Regions from separate parts of the Rhizobium sp. USDA 3886 genome, predicted to be linked through region 4. Evidence: predicted binding sites of a transcription regulator. Region 4 holds the regulator's gene; each other region holds the start of a gene.

Region 1 (3,193 bases), 1.4 Mb from region 4:
GCCGCAGATGAGGGCATCGGCCTCGCCGCGCTTCACCGACAAGGCGCCGATAACAGTGTTGTTGGTGCGCACGATCGTGCGGGCGGCCTCCGGGTTGATGCCGGCGCGGCCGACGAGAGCGAAGTAGTCGTCGACATAGTCACGGTAACGCGGATCGTCTTCAGGGTTCACCACGGCGAAATCGACATTCGGGCGAATGCGGATGCCGAAGCGCTTCAGACGTGCCTCGATAACCGAGGGCCGGCCGATCAGAATCGGCTCGCCGGTCTTTTCCTCCAGCAGAACCTGAGCCGCGCGCAGGACGCGCTCGTCTTCTCCTTCCGCGAAGATGACGCGTTTCTTCTCGGAAAGCTTGGCGCTGGTGAAGATCGGCTTCATGACGAAGCCCGAGCGCCAGACGAAGCGGTTCAACTGATCGAGATAGGCGTCGAAATCCGCAATCGGCCGGGATGCCACGCCCGTCTCGGCGGCGGCTTTGGCGACAGCCGGGGCGATGCGCAGGATGAGACGCGGATCGAAGGGTGAGGGAATGAGGTAATTCGGACCAAAGATGGGCGTCTCGCCGGAATAGGCGCGGGCCGCGACGTCCGAAACTTCCTCGCGGGCAAGCCCCGCGATGGCCTTGACGGCAGCAAGCTTCATTTCTTCGTTGATGGCCGTGGCGCCGCAATCGAGCGCGCCACGGAAGATGTAGGGGAAGCAGAGGACGTTGTTCACCTGGTTCGGGAAGTCCGAACGGCCGGTGCAGATCATTGCGTCCGGGCGGGCGGCGCGCGCCAGGTCCGGCATGATTTCAGGGGTCGGATTGGCGAGCGCCATGATGAGCGGCTTGTCCGCCATCTGTGATAGCAGGTCGGGCTTCAGGACACCCGCGGCCGAAAGACCGAGGAAGACATCGGCGCCGCCGATATTGTCGGCGAGCGTGCGCATCTCGCTCTTCTGTGCGTAGACAGCCTTCCATTCGTCCATCAGTTCGGTGCGGCCTTCATAGACGAGGCCTTCGATATCGTGGACCCAGATATTTTTGCGCTTGGCGCCGAGCTCGACCAGCAGATTGAGGCAGGCGAGCGCAGCGGCACCCGCGCCGGAGGCGACGATCTTCACGTCCTTGATCTTCTTGCCGGCGAGTTCCAGTCCGTTCAGGATCGCGGCTGCGACGATGATGGCCGTGCCGTGTTGGTCGTCGTGGAAGACCGGGATCTTCATCTTCTCGCGGAGCTGGCGCTCGACCTCAAAGCATTCGGGCGCCTTGATGTCCTCGAGATTGATGCCGCCGAAGGTCGGCTCGAGCGAGGCAATGGTGGAGACCATCTGATCGACGGTCAAGGCATCGATTTCGATGTCGAAGACGTCGATGCCGGCGAACTTCTTGAAGAGGACGGCCTTGCCTTCCATGACGGGCTTGGAGGCGAGCGGGCCGATATTGCCGAGGCCGAGAACGGCCGTGCCGTTGGAGATGACGGCAACAAGATTGGCGCGCGAGGTGTAATCGGCAGCCGTTTCCGGATTGTCGCGGATCGCAAGGCAGGGCGCCGCAACGCCGGGCGAATAGGCGAGTGCCAGGTCGCGCTGGTTGCCGAGCGGCTTGATCGCCTGAATTTCAAGTTTGCCGGGGCGGGGGTAACGATGGAAGAAAAGCGCCTGTTCGTCGAGGTTTCCGCCGGTCTCGTTCTTCTCCGTGTTGGATTTTTCCTGATGATCCATTGCCGTCTCCGCTGCCGCACTCACATCTTTTGAAGACTTCTCCATACATCAATCGGCTGGCAGGGACAGTCAGAATTTCGGGATCGAAGCGGAAAACTCGTGAGCGCTGCGCATGTGCCAATTCGCGCATCTGTCATCTTCCTGAAACACGAGTCTGATTTTGGAAGACCAGAAACGATGGGACGCAGGCGGAGCGCTTGTGAAAGACAATATGGATACCCGACACTTCCGTACTCTCTTCATTTCCGATGTGCATCTCGGCTCGAAGGCGGCGAAGGCGGACTTCCTCCTCGACTTTCTCCGCTATCACGACGCCGATACGATCTTCCTCGTCGGCGATATCGTCGACGGCTGGCGGCTGAAGCGCAGTTGGTACTGGCCGCAGGTCTGCAACGACGTGGTGCAGAAGCTGCTGCGCAAGGCGCGCAAGGGCACGCGGGTCGTCTACATCCCCGGCAATCACGACGAGTTCCTGCGAGACTTTCCGGGCATGCATTTCGGCGGCATCGAAGTCGCCGAGCGGATGATGCATGACGGCGCGGACGGCAAAAAGTATCTCGTGCTGCATGGCGACGAGTTCGACGTCGTCGTCCGCAACGCCCGCCTGCTCGCCTATCTCGGGGACTGGGCTTACGACACGGCGATCAAGATCAACGTCGTGCTGGCCGCGATCCGCCGCCGGATGGGCATGCCCTACTGGTCCTTCTCCGCCTGGGCGAAGCTGCAGGTGAAGCACGCGGTCAATTTCATCGGCGAGTTCCAGCGCGTCGTGGCCGACGAAGCCCGCAAGCATGGCGCCGACGGCGTCATCTGCGGCCATATCCACCATGCCGTGATCGAGGACATGGACGGCGTGCGCTACATCAACACCGGCGACTGGGTGGAGAGCTGTACGGCGATCGCCGAGCATGAGGACGGCACGTTCGAGCTCATCACCTGGAGCACCATAGCCGACGCTCAAGCCATCCCGCTGGCGATCGAGCATCGCGACGGCCAGCTCGAGCCGCAGGCTGCCTGATTTTCTTGTTGTGAACACGGAAGCAATTTAGTTGTGGTGATGGGCGTTAGACTCGTGGCGTCTGTCATCGCGGACCTACTTCCAGCCGCATGAGTATTTCATCATAATAAGTATCGCCCACCTTTAAAGCTTCGACTTCGACGGCCCATTCTTCAAAGCCCATGGATTTGTAAAGCCGGATAGCCGGAACGTTGGATGACACGACGCTAAGCCGGAGCGAACGTAGCGTCGTGCCAACTTCGTCAATCGCAGCACTCAGCAGCAAGCGCGAAAGACCAGTGCCCCGCGCCTCCTGGCGGACATACATCCCCCAAACCGATCCAATATGTTGCGTCTTGATGGCTTTGGACTTTGACACGCCGATAGTTCCGGCAAGGATTCCGTCATCGGATAACCCACCGATCACAAGGCCGTTCTCAAGCCTACCGGCGAAGCGCGCCTCAGATAGGCTCTGCTCTTCTTCCCATGACG
Region 2 (3,193 bases), 930 kb from region 4:
GGAAGCCGCCATAGATGGCCGAACGGTCGAGCGCAGTCATATCACGGGACTTCTCTTCGGAATATTCCCACTGATCGCGGACCGCATGTGAAAGACGGCCCTCGATGACGCTCTTTTCGGCCGCCGTGCGGAAGATGACGCGGGCGCCGGGGCGGGCGGTGCGGGTAATTTCCGCCCAGAGATCGTTCAGCTGTTGATCGGTCATCCAGTCCTGCGCGTCGAGCAGAATATAGCGGTCGCGGGAGGCGGCCGGTTCCTTGGCGAGAAGCTCGGTGAAGCTTGCATGATGGACGTTGACACGATCGACATTGGCGCGGATCACCTCGTAGTGCTCCGGCTTCAGATAGGTCGGCAGCGGGCCTTCGTCATCCGAGGCATAGCGGCGGGCGAAGGCTTGCCAGGCGAAATAGTTTTCGCGCATCGGAAAATGGCAGGCGAGCTTTTCGAGGCGATGCTTCAGCACCGGTGCGATCGACTGATCGGCGGCCAGGCTGGCAAGCTCGTCATATTGCTGCGGCGGAATGCCGAGACCGAAGAGCGAGCTCTTGCGCCCGGTAATCCAGCGCACCACCGGCTTTTCGAAGAGTGGCGCAACCTGCTCCTCGAAGAACTGGCGCTGCTCGCGGATCGAGCGGGTCTTCGTCATCTGCTTGAGATCAACCCCGTGCAGGCGAGCGAGCAGATGGGCCGCGCCGATAAAGCGGCCAAGCAGGCCGGTCTCATAGATATTGCGGTCGAAGACGGTGACGCGGCGGCGGCCGAACTTGCGGCCGTTCCAATAGGTGCGGGATGCTTCATCGAGCTTGGGCGACAGGAAGTGGTCGAAGGCCTGGCTGTTCGAGCGCTCGTTAGGCATGGCGAGGAAGCGCACGAGGTCGGTGTGGCGGGGAAGATGCTTGAAGGCGGCAAGCTTCAGGCGGTTCAGCGCGATATGATGGGGGTTGAGATCGACCACGTCGATGGAGGCTGGCGCCTTGGAGAGATAGGCTAGCATGTTGCAGCCGCCAGATCCGATCGTGACGATGCGGTGATGCGCCTGCAGTTCCATCGCCTGCATATCGAGATCCGGGTCTTCCCAAATCTGCGGATAGACAAGGCCGGAAAAGAGCAGGCCGAAAAGCCGTTCCGAAAACCCGTCCTTGGAAAATGCCTTGTGGCGGAGAAGAGCGTCCTTGAGTTTCCGGTTCTTGCGGAAGCCGGTATCCGGTGCAAATTCCGTCATGTGAGTCTGTCACCCTTTTAGCGTTCAGGGCGTGTAGCGCGTCCCTGCTACAGTTTGATGACGCAGACTGTGGGCATCGCTTTCCACAGGAATTGCCCGAGACGAAACGGCACTCGCGCCATTGTGCTCTTTTTTGTGAAGAGATTTCCTGCTTCTCTCCGTTCGTGGAGGGAATGACATGCGATCTGTTCTGCGTATCCTGAAGGCACTTGCCACGGCTTCCGCCGTCATCGTCATCGGAGGCGGGGCCTGGCTTTCCGTCAGTCCGCCGGAGCTGCTGCGCGTGGGCGACGGATATGCGGCGAAGATCGTCTGCTCGAACGTCTTTCTGGCAGGCCGCGATCCGCAGGCGGTGCTCCATAACGATGTGCAGGCGCCGGGAAATCCGCTGCTGCGGTTGGTGCGCGTTTCGGTTGACCGGGAACGAGGGCATGTGACGGCACGCATCCTGGGGCTCTTCGCACCCGGATATGCGCTCTATCGCGGGGCACTTGGGTGCACGAGCGTGCCGGATGGCGATTTCGAGGTGGCCGCCAATGCCGCACCTTCCGATCCGCTGCCGTCTGTTCAGGAAAAAGCGGAACTATGGCCGGAAGGCGAAAGTGTCACCGCCGCCAACGACGGAGAGCTTGCGTCACTGCTGGCAGATGACGTGCTGGCCGGTCCGCAAATGCGGGCGATGGTCGTCGTCCACAACGGCCGGATCGTCGCGGAGCGCTACGGGGAAGGGTTCGATGCGAAGACGCCGCTGCTCGGCTGGTCGATGACCAAGACGGTCAATGCTGCGCTTGTCGGGCGTGCCATGCTCGACGGGAAGGTCGATTTCGACACCGCCGGCCTCTTGCCGCAGTGGAAGGATGACGAGCGGTCTCGGATCAAACTCCGCGATCTACTGGGCATGGAAAGCGGCCTCGCTTTCAACGAGAATTACGGCGATGTCGCGGATGTGACGCGCATGCTCTATCTCGATCCCGATATGGTTGCGCTGCCCGCCAACGCGCCGTTCGAGGCGAAACCCGGCGAACGTTTCCGCTATTCGAGCGGCACGGCGGTCCTATTATCGCGAATCTGGATGGACGGGGTGGGCGACCAGAAAACGGCCTTCGCCTATCCGGGGGACGCGCTTTTCAGGCCGCTCGGCATGTCGAGCGCGGTGCTGGAGGCCGATGCGCGTGGAACCTTTGTGGGGAGTTCCTACCTCTACGCGACGGCACGCGACTGGGCGCGTTTTGGACAGTTCCTGCTCCAGGATGGGGTCTGGAACGGCGAGCGGCTGTTGCCGGATGGGTTTGTCAGGGCGATGCGCACGCCAACGCAATCGTCGGGCGGCAAATATACGCAAGCCCAGGCATGGCTCGCAGCGCCCGGCGGAGATACGAGCGCCGAATCGGGGCTGCCGGAAGATACGTTCTGGCTGGAAGGGCACGACGGGCAAAGCATGGCGATCGTGCCGTCCGCCAATCTGGTCTTCGTCCGCATGGGCTTGACACCCGGCCGCCTTGGCTACAAGCCGCAGGTCGTGCTGAAGGAGCTGCTGGCCGTACTGTCCGCCAATTGAGACTCAGTAATTGCCGTGGGCGATATCGGCCATGCCCTTGCGCTTGGCGTCGTAGTAATAGCCGCGCGCATAGAGCTTCACGGCATCTTCTTCCTTGTTGTCGGAAACAAGCCAAGCGCCGCGCAGATATTTCGCGGCATATTTGATGTTGGTCTCTGCATCGAGAAGGCCGGCGGGGGCGCCGTCATAGCCCATTGATTTGGCCGTGTTGTACTTGATCTGCATCAGTCCGAAATAGCCGCGCTTGTTGTAAGCCTTCGAATTGTAACGGCTTTCTCTGCGCACGACGCGGTGGATCAGCGTTTCGGGAACTTCGTAGAGTTTCGAATATTTGCTGATTAGCTTGCTGATGAAGCTCTTTTCCGCGGTCGGAGCGGTGTCGACGTCGCTATCGCTGAACATCGGCGGTGCGG
Region 3 (3,193 bases), 2.2 Mb from region 4:
GAATGCGGATATCGGTGAGGAAGGCGTGCGGCGTGATGTGGAATTCCTTGCGGAAGGCGCGGATCAGGTGCGCGCGGCTGAGGTCTGCCACCGCGGCGAGCTCTTCAAGCCCGACATCGGAAACGTAGTTTTCCATCAGGTAATCGCGGGCGCGCTGCACGGCGGATCGCTCCCGCGTATCGACCGGCACGATGATCGAACTGCCGTGATGCCGGAACATGGCCTCGAGCACGAGAAACATGCCCTGGCTGGTTTCCAGCGCGCCGGCGCCCGATTCCAGCGCGCGATGGGCATCGTGAAAAGCGTCGGCGAGCAGCGGATCGTGAAGGATCTGCTTGCCGAAGGCAGGCGTACCGCCGAAGGTGCGGCCGGTGACGTCCTCCAGGATTTCACGGAAGAGCGACATGTCCGGATAAATCATCCGGTAGCGATAGCCGCCCTCGACAGGCGCGCCGTCATGGATTTCGCCGGGATTGATCAGGTAGAGATCGCCAGGCCCTGAGCTTTCGCGTGTGCCCCTGATGGTCGCGATCTGGCTGCCGCTTTCGATGGCGCCGATGCTGAAGGTCTCGTGGGCGTGCGGTGCAAACTCATGCGTGAGGAACGTCGCGCTCAGGCACTCCATGCCACCGAACCGGCTGTCACGCCAGAATCGCGTCGTCTCCGCTCGCGACAGCGGCATGGCCCCGGTCGCCTGTTCCTGGGAGATGTTGTCCATCACCCGGATATAGCATCTTCGGGCCACCCGTTCTTGAACAAAAGTGATCAGGCGATCTTGCGCGCGCTAACCTTGCCCATCGGATGCAGCGAATGGACCCGGAACGGCCCGCCGGTGCCTTCCTCGATCATCAGTGCGATGTTGGCGACAGCGACCGGTTCCGCAAGGACAGCGTCGAAGACACTGCTGAGCGCCTGCTCGATGCGCGGCATGTCGACAAGATTGACTGGCCCCGTCAAGGGCATATGGAAGCGGAATTCGTCCATTACATAGGGATAGCCCCAGCGATACAGGTTGGCGAACTGCGCGGCCGAAAGCCCGTCCGGATCGCTGCGCTCGATCTCCGCCTCGGAGAGCGGCGCACGGAAGCGATCGAAATGCTGCACGACTGCGGAAGCGAGATAATGCATGTGATCGCAGGGAACCGACGGCACGAGGCTGAAATAATTGCGCAGGCGCGCCACTTCGACGCTTGGAATTAGGAATGGCTGCAGACTGCCGGAGAAGCGCATCATTTCACGCAAGAGTTGTGATTCCGAAACATCCGGTGCAAGATAGAACGGAGCCTTCAACACGCCATGGAAGCCGTAGCGGCGCGGCACGGCGGTATGGAATGCGATCTCGTGGATGCCGATGCCGCGAATGGCTGGAGGTTCGACCATCTCGCCGGAAAAGACGTTGCGGCCAAGCCAATTGGCCGCCACCTGGGTGAGCGGATCGCTCGGCGCAGGCGTGAAGCAAATGGCATAGCGCATGCAATCTCCTCGATCGAAGGAAGGCGCGCGGGCGATTCCGGCGCCGTCGATGCGCAAGCAGATAGGTGATTTGCATGACAGAATAACGAAAAGAACCGGCTTCTAATTCACGTTTAACGTGAAGCAACCACGATGTGGCTCGAAAGCGCGAAATTTTCCGGCAGAACGAAGGGTGCGGACCGGCCCGCCGCCATATGCATGGCAGCTTCCGCAAGGCGGTGAGCGAGACCGAAACTGACCTTGAAGCCGCCGGTCAAGGCGATGAGCTTCGGATACGCCGGATGCGGGCCGATCATCGGATCACGGTCGATCGCCTTCGGACGCAGGCCGGCCCAACGCGCGATGACCGGGGCATCCCGAAGCACCGGGACCATCTCGCGCGCGGCCTCGACCAGCCCGTCGAGCTGGGCATCCGTCGACGCCGGATCGTCAAAACGGTTCTCGCTGGTGCTGCCGATGGCAGCATGGCCACCCTCATGGGAAACGACATAAAGGCCGTCGCGGAAGATGGTTGGAAAGGCGGGATCGACATCAGCCTTCAGTAAGGCCGCCTGCCCCTTGACCGGCTGACCGAGCGGCTTGACGAGTCCGGGCGTGAACTGTTGCAGAAGCGGAAACGACCGGTAACCCGCGGCGATAATGCAGCGGCCGAACGCAATCTTTCTTCCGCCAACATAGGCAAGCCCGCGTTCTGGTTCGAGGCCGCCGACTGCTTCATTCTCGATGATGCTCACATTCTTCGCCTGGCGGAGAAAGGCGACAAGAGTGGCAACCAGCTCGCGGGGCGCGACGCGGGCGGCGAGCGTATCGTGCACGAAGCCGCTTTCGCCAGCGGCAGGATCGATCCAGTCCGCGACCGGCGGAGCATCCGCGACATGCCAGTAGAAGTCGCGGCCGCCCTGATGCCAATGCGTTTCGGCATCGGCGGAATGGGTAAGCGCGATCTTGCGCAGGTGCGGCTTCGGTAGCGGGATGATGCGGCCCGAGCGGCGGTAGCCGGCGGATAGGCCGGTCGCGGCTTCGATCGCGGCGATCTCGCTTTCGAGGGAAACCAGCGCATCGAACTGGAACTGCTTCTTGGCATTCCATTTGTCCGGCATATGCGGCATCAGCGCCCCAAGCAGGCCGCCGCTGGCGCCCTGCCCCAACGCGCCTGCGTCGGCGAGCAGCGTATCAATGCCAAGGCGTTCGGCATGCACCGCCGCCCAAAGCCCCATAATGCCGCCGCCCGCGATCAGCAAGCTGAAGGACGATTGACCGGAGGAGACGACCGCATTATCGGCTTTAGGCATGACAGACAATGATCCCGACCAGATGGGCAGCACGAGCCAGCCGCTCGAATGGCGCGACGGCGATATGCCCTATTCGCCGGCCTTTGGCGACCATTTTTATTGCCAGACGGATGGCCGGCTCGAATGCGGCCACGTCTTTCTGGCGGGCAACGGCCTGCCGGAGCGCTGGACCGGCAAGGATGACTTCCGCATTGGAGAATTGGGCTTCGGCACCGGGCTGAACTTCGCCGAGACATGGCGGCAGTCGAAGGCCCACCGCAAGTCCTGGCAGCACCTGCATTTCATGTCCTTCGAACTCTTTCCGATGCGCCGCGCCGAGATCGGCCGCGCCCTCTCGCACTGGCCGGAAATCGACGCCGAGCGGCAGACGCTGACGGCGCTGTGGCCGGGCGAATCACAGGGCACCATTACTCTCAATCTCGATTCCC
Region 4 (3,193 bases):
TGCGGATTGCCGTGGCCGACGGAAGTCACTGCAACGCCTGCGCCAAAATCCAGATATCGTTCGCCGCCTTCAGTGATCAGCCAAACGCCCTCACCTCGCTCGAACCGCAAAGGGGCGCGAGAATAGGTGTCATATAGCGGCGCGGCTTGAGCCATGGCGCGATCTCCTGTCATCGTTAGGGCAACCAGACTCCGGCTAAAAACCGGGTCCGAAAAATTAAAAATGCCGCCTTTCGGCGGCGAGTGCCACTATTGACGTTTCGCACCGCGATGTCAACAAAACTGCGGGCTTCGTGCGCCATGGGACCACCTCCCCGAACGAGGTCATTTATCAACAGCTAATGTTGCAGAAATGACTCGCTCGGGAAGCAAGTTGGGGAAAACTTGAAATTCGATTCATCCGGATTCCCGCGACTCTTGTCACGGAGTCAGCCTCACACTAGGTTAAAACTCAATTACTAGACTGCATGCGGCGGAACTAGTCACCACAATTGGTCAGGCGTTTCCTGCTTCGGATGTATCCGGAGCAAGGGTGGGGGATTCTGCCTTCACAACGCTAAACGGCGGAGACAGGGCATGAACTGGACAGACGAGCGAGTCGAAAAACTCAAAAAGCTTTGGTCCGAAGGACTGAGCGCGAGCCAGATCGCTGCGCAGCTCGGCGGAGTGAGCAGGAACGCGGTGATCGGCAAGGTCCACAGGCTTAGCCTTCCGGGCCGCGCCAAGGCCGGCGGCACCGCGGCGGCCGCACGCGCGCCGAAGCGTAATACCTCGGCTCCGCGCGCACCGAACTATGCATCGCGGATCGCGACCCGCACCGTCACGCGCCAGCAGGGCGCAACGATGCTCAAGGAAGAGATCGAAATCGATCTCATGGAGGAGGTAAACTATCGTCCGGCCGCAAACGTGGTCGTGCCGATCTCCCGCCGCCTCGGCCTGACGGAACTCACGGAACGCACCTGCAAGTGGCCGGTCGGCGATCCGCTGAAGGATGATTTCCACTTCTGCGGTTGCGATAGCCCGGACTCTTCACCCTACTGCAGCTATCATGCGCGCCTTGCCTATCAGCCGGTCAACGAGCGCCGCAGGACAGCAGCTCGCGCAAACTGAGCCGGATAAAAGACAAACGGAAACGGGCCTCGCGGGCCCGTTTTTTGATGTCCGGCAATGGAAGCGGCAATCAGGATTCCATGGAATATCCGGCACCGCGGACGGTGCGAATGACATCCTGCATGTTGGAGAAGTTCAGCGCCTTGCGCAGCCGGCCGACATGGACGTCCACAGTGCGCTCATCGACATAAATGTCGTGGCCCCAGACACCGTCCAGAAGCTGCGAACGCGAGAAAACGCGGCCGGGCGACGACATCAGGAATTCCAGGAGGCGGAATTCGGTGGGGCCGAGGCGAACTTCGCGGCTTTTGCGGTGAACACGATGCGTTTCGCGGTCGAGTTCGATGTCGCCGCATTTCAGCACCGTCGAGAGCACCTCAGGCTTGGCGCGGCGCAGCATCGCCCTGACGCGGGCAACGAGCTCCGGCGTCGAAAACGGCTTGACGACATAGTCGTCGGCGCCGGTCGAAAGGCCGCGGACGCGCTCGCTTTCCTCGCCGCGCGCCGTCAGCATGATGATCGGCAGGCGCTCGGTCTCCGGACGCATGCGCAGGCGGCGGCAAAGCTCTATGCCCGATACGCCCGGCAGCATCCAATCGAGGATCAAAAGGTCCGGCGTGCGCTCCTGAAGCCGGATTTCGGCCTCGTCGCCACGCAGGATGGTATCGACCTCGAAACCTTCGGCCTCAAGGTTATAGCGAAGAAGCACACTCAGTGCCTCTTCGTCTTCAACGACTGCAACTCTCGGGATCATTCGGTTCGGTCTCCTGAGGGCCGGTTCGGAATTGTCATTCCGTGACCGCGCCGACGGTGTTGGCAGTATCGTCCTTCGGACGTTCGCCTTCCGGCTGGGCGCCGGTCGCCATGTAATAGATCGTTTCGGCAATGTTGGTGGCATGGTCGCCGATGCGCTCGATGTTCTTGGCGCAGAAGAGAAGATGCGTGCAGCTGGTGATGTTGCGCGGATCTTCCATCATGTAGGTCAGAAGCTCGCGAAACAGCGAAGTGTACATCGCGTCGATTTCCTCGTCGCGCTCGCGGATCGACTTCGCCCTGTCGGCGGCACGGGTCGTATAGACGTCGAGCACTTCCTTGAGCTGGACGAGCGCCAGTTCGGAAAGATGCTCGAGGCCGCGGGCGAGCTTACGCGGAACGCCGGTGCTTTGCACCGCGATGACGCGCTTGGCCGTGTTCTTGCCGAGATCGCCGACGCGCTCAAGGTCGGCTGCGATACGGATCGAGCCCATGATCTCGCGAAGGTCGGAGGCCATCGGCTGGCGGCGGGCAATGGTGACGACCGCCTTGTCGCCGATCTCGCGTTCGGCATGATCGAGGATCACGTCGTCGGAGATGACCTTCTGGGCCAGAGCCGTATCGCCGTTGACAAGGGCGCGGACTGCGTCGGACACCATCTGCTCGGCAAGCCCACCCATTTCCGAGATGCGGCGGGTTAGGAACTTCAAATCGTCGTCATAGGCAGAAAAGATATGGGTCGATGCCATGGGAATTGTCCTTGAATAGCCTGAACGCCGCAACTCAGCCGAAGCGGCCCATGATGTAATCCTGGGTGCGGGGGTCGTCCGGGTTGGTGAACATCTTGTCGGTGTCGTTCTCCTCGACGAGATTGCCGAGGTGGAACATAGCGGTCCGCTGCGAAACGCGGGCCGCCTGTTGCATCGAGTGCGTCACGATGACGATGGTGAAGTTCTCGCGCAGCTCATGGATCAGCTCTTCGACCTTGGCAGTCGCAATCGGATCGAGCGCCGAGCACGGTTCGTCCATCAGGATGACTTCCGGGCTCACGGCAACGGCACGCGCGATGCACAGACGCTGCTGCTGGCCACCGGACAGGCCGGTGCCGGATTCATGCAGGCGATCCTTGACTTCGTTCCAAAGGCCGGCGCGCTGCAGCGACTGCTCGACGATCTGGTCCAAGTCCGCCTTCGACTTCGCCAGGCCATGGATACGTGGCCCGTAGCTGACGTTCTCGTAGATCGTCTTCGGGAACGGGTTCGGTTTCTGGAAGACCATGCCGACGCGGGCGCGGAGCTCCACGACGTCGATATCCGGATCGTAGATATCCT

Evidence for each region. The regulator PhoB, encoded in region 4, activates phosphate uptake and scavenging genes when phosphate is short. The targets are predictions, from matches to a motif close to TGTCATNNANCTGTCAT.
Region 1: a site for PhoB is predicted at 1,836-1,852, ahead of ACZ9BX_RS05935 (UDP-2,3-diacylglucosamine diphosphatase). Genes of this name have one in related genera too.
Region 2: a site for PhoB is predicted at 1,269-1,285, ahead of ACZ9BX_RS08370 (BtaA family protein). Genes of this name have one in related genera too.
Region 3: a site for PhoB is predicted at 1,548-1,564, ahead of ACZ9BX_RS01555 (DUF1045 domain-containing protein). Genes of this name have one in related genera too.

What each region holds. Positions count from the first base shown of each region.
Region 1 covers NZ_JBWCDC010000001.1:1,148,616-1,151,808, reverse strand. The annotation lists gene ACZ9BX_RS05940 (NADP-dependent malic enzyme) at 1-1,704, opposite strand, end outside; gene ACZ9BX_RS05935 (UDP-2,3-diacylglucosamine diphosphatase) at 1,916-2,722, shown strand; gene ACZ9BX_RS05930 (N-acetyltransferase family protein) at 2,787-3,193, opposite strand, start outside.
Region 2 covers NZ_JBWCDC010000001.1:1,590,814-1,594,006, reverse strand. The annotation lists gene ACZ9BX_RS08370 (BtaA family protein) at 1-1,222, opposite strand, end outside; gene ACZ9BX_RS08365 (serine hydrolase domain-containing protein) at 1,401-2,780, shown strand; gene ACZ9BX_RS08360 (transglycosylase SLT domain-containing protein) at 2,784-3,193, opposite strand, start outside.
Region 3 covers NZ_JBWCDC010000001.1:316,366-319,558, reverse strand. The annotation lists gene ACZ9BX_RS01560 (AraC family transcriptional regulator) at 1-718, opposite strand, end outside; gene ACZ9BX_RS01555 (DUF1045 domain-containing protein) at 766-1,473, opposite strand; gene ACZ9BX_RS01550 (NAD(P)/FAD-dependent oxidoreductase) at 1,587-2,765, opposite strand; gene mnmC2 (tRNA (5-methylaminomethyl-2-thiouridine)(34)-methyltransferase MnmC2) at 2,764-3,193, shown strand, end outside.
Region 4 covers NZ_JBWCDC010000001.1:2,518,092-2,521,284, forward strand. The annotation lists gene ACZ9BX_RS12930 (acetylornithine transaminase) at 1-155, opposite strand, end outside; gene ACZ9BX_RS12935 (GcrA family cell cycle regulator) at 576-1,109, shown strand; gene phoB (phosphate regulon transcriptional regulator PhoB) at 1,180-1,863, opposite strand; gene phoU (phosphate signaling complex protein PhoU) at 1,898-2,611, opposite strand; gene pstB (phosphate ABC transporter ATP-binding protein PstB) at 2,646-3,193, opposite strand, start outside.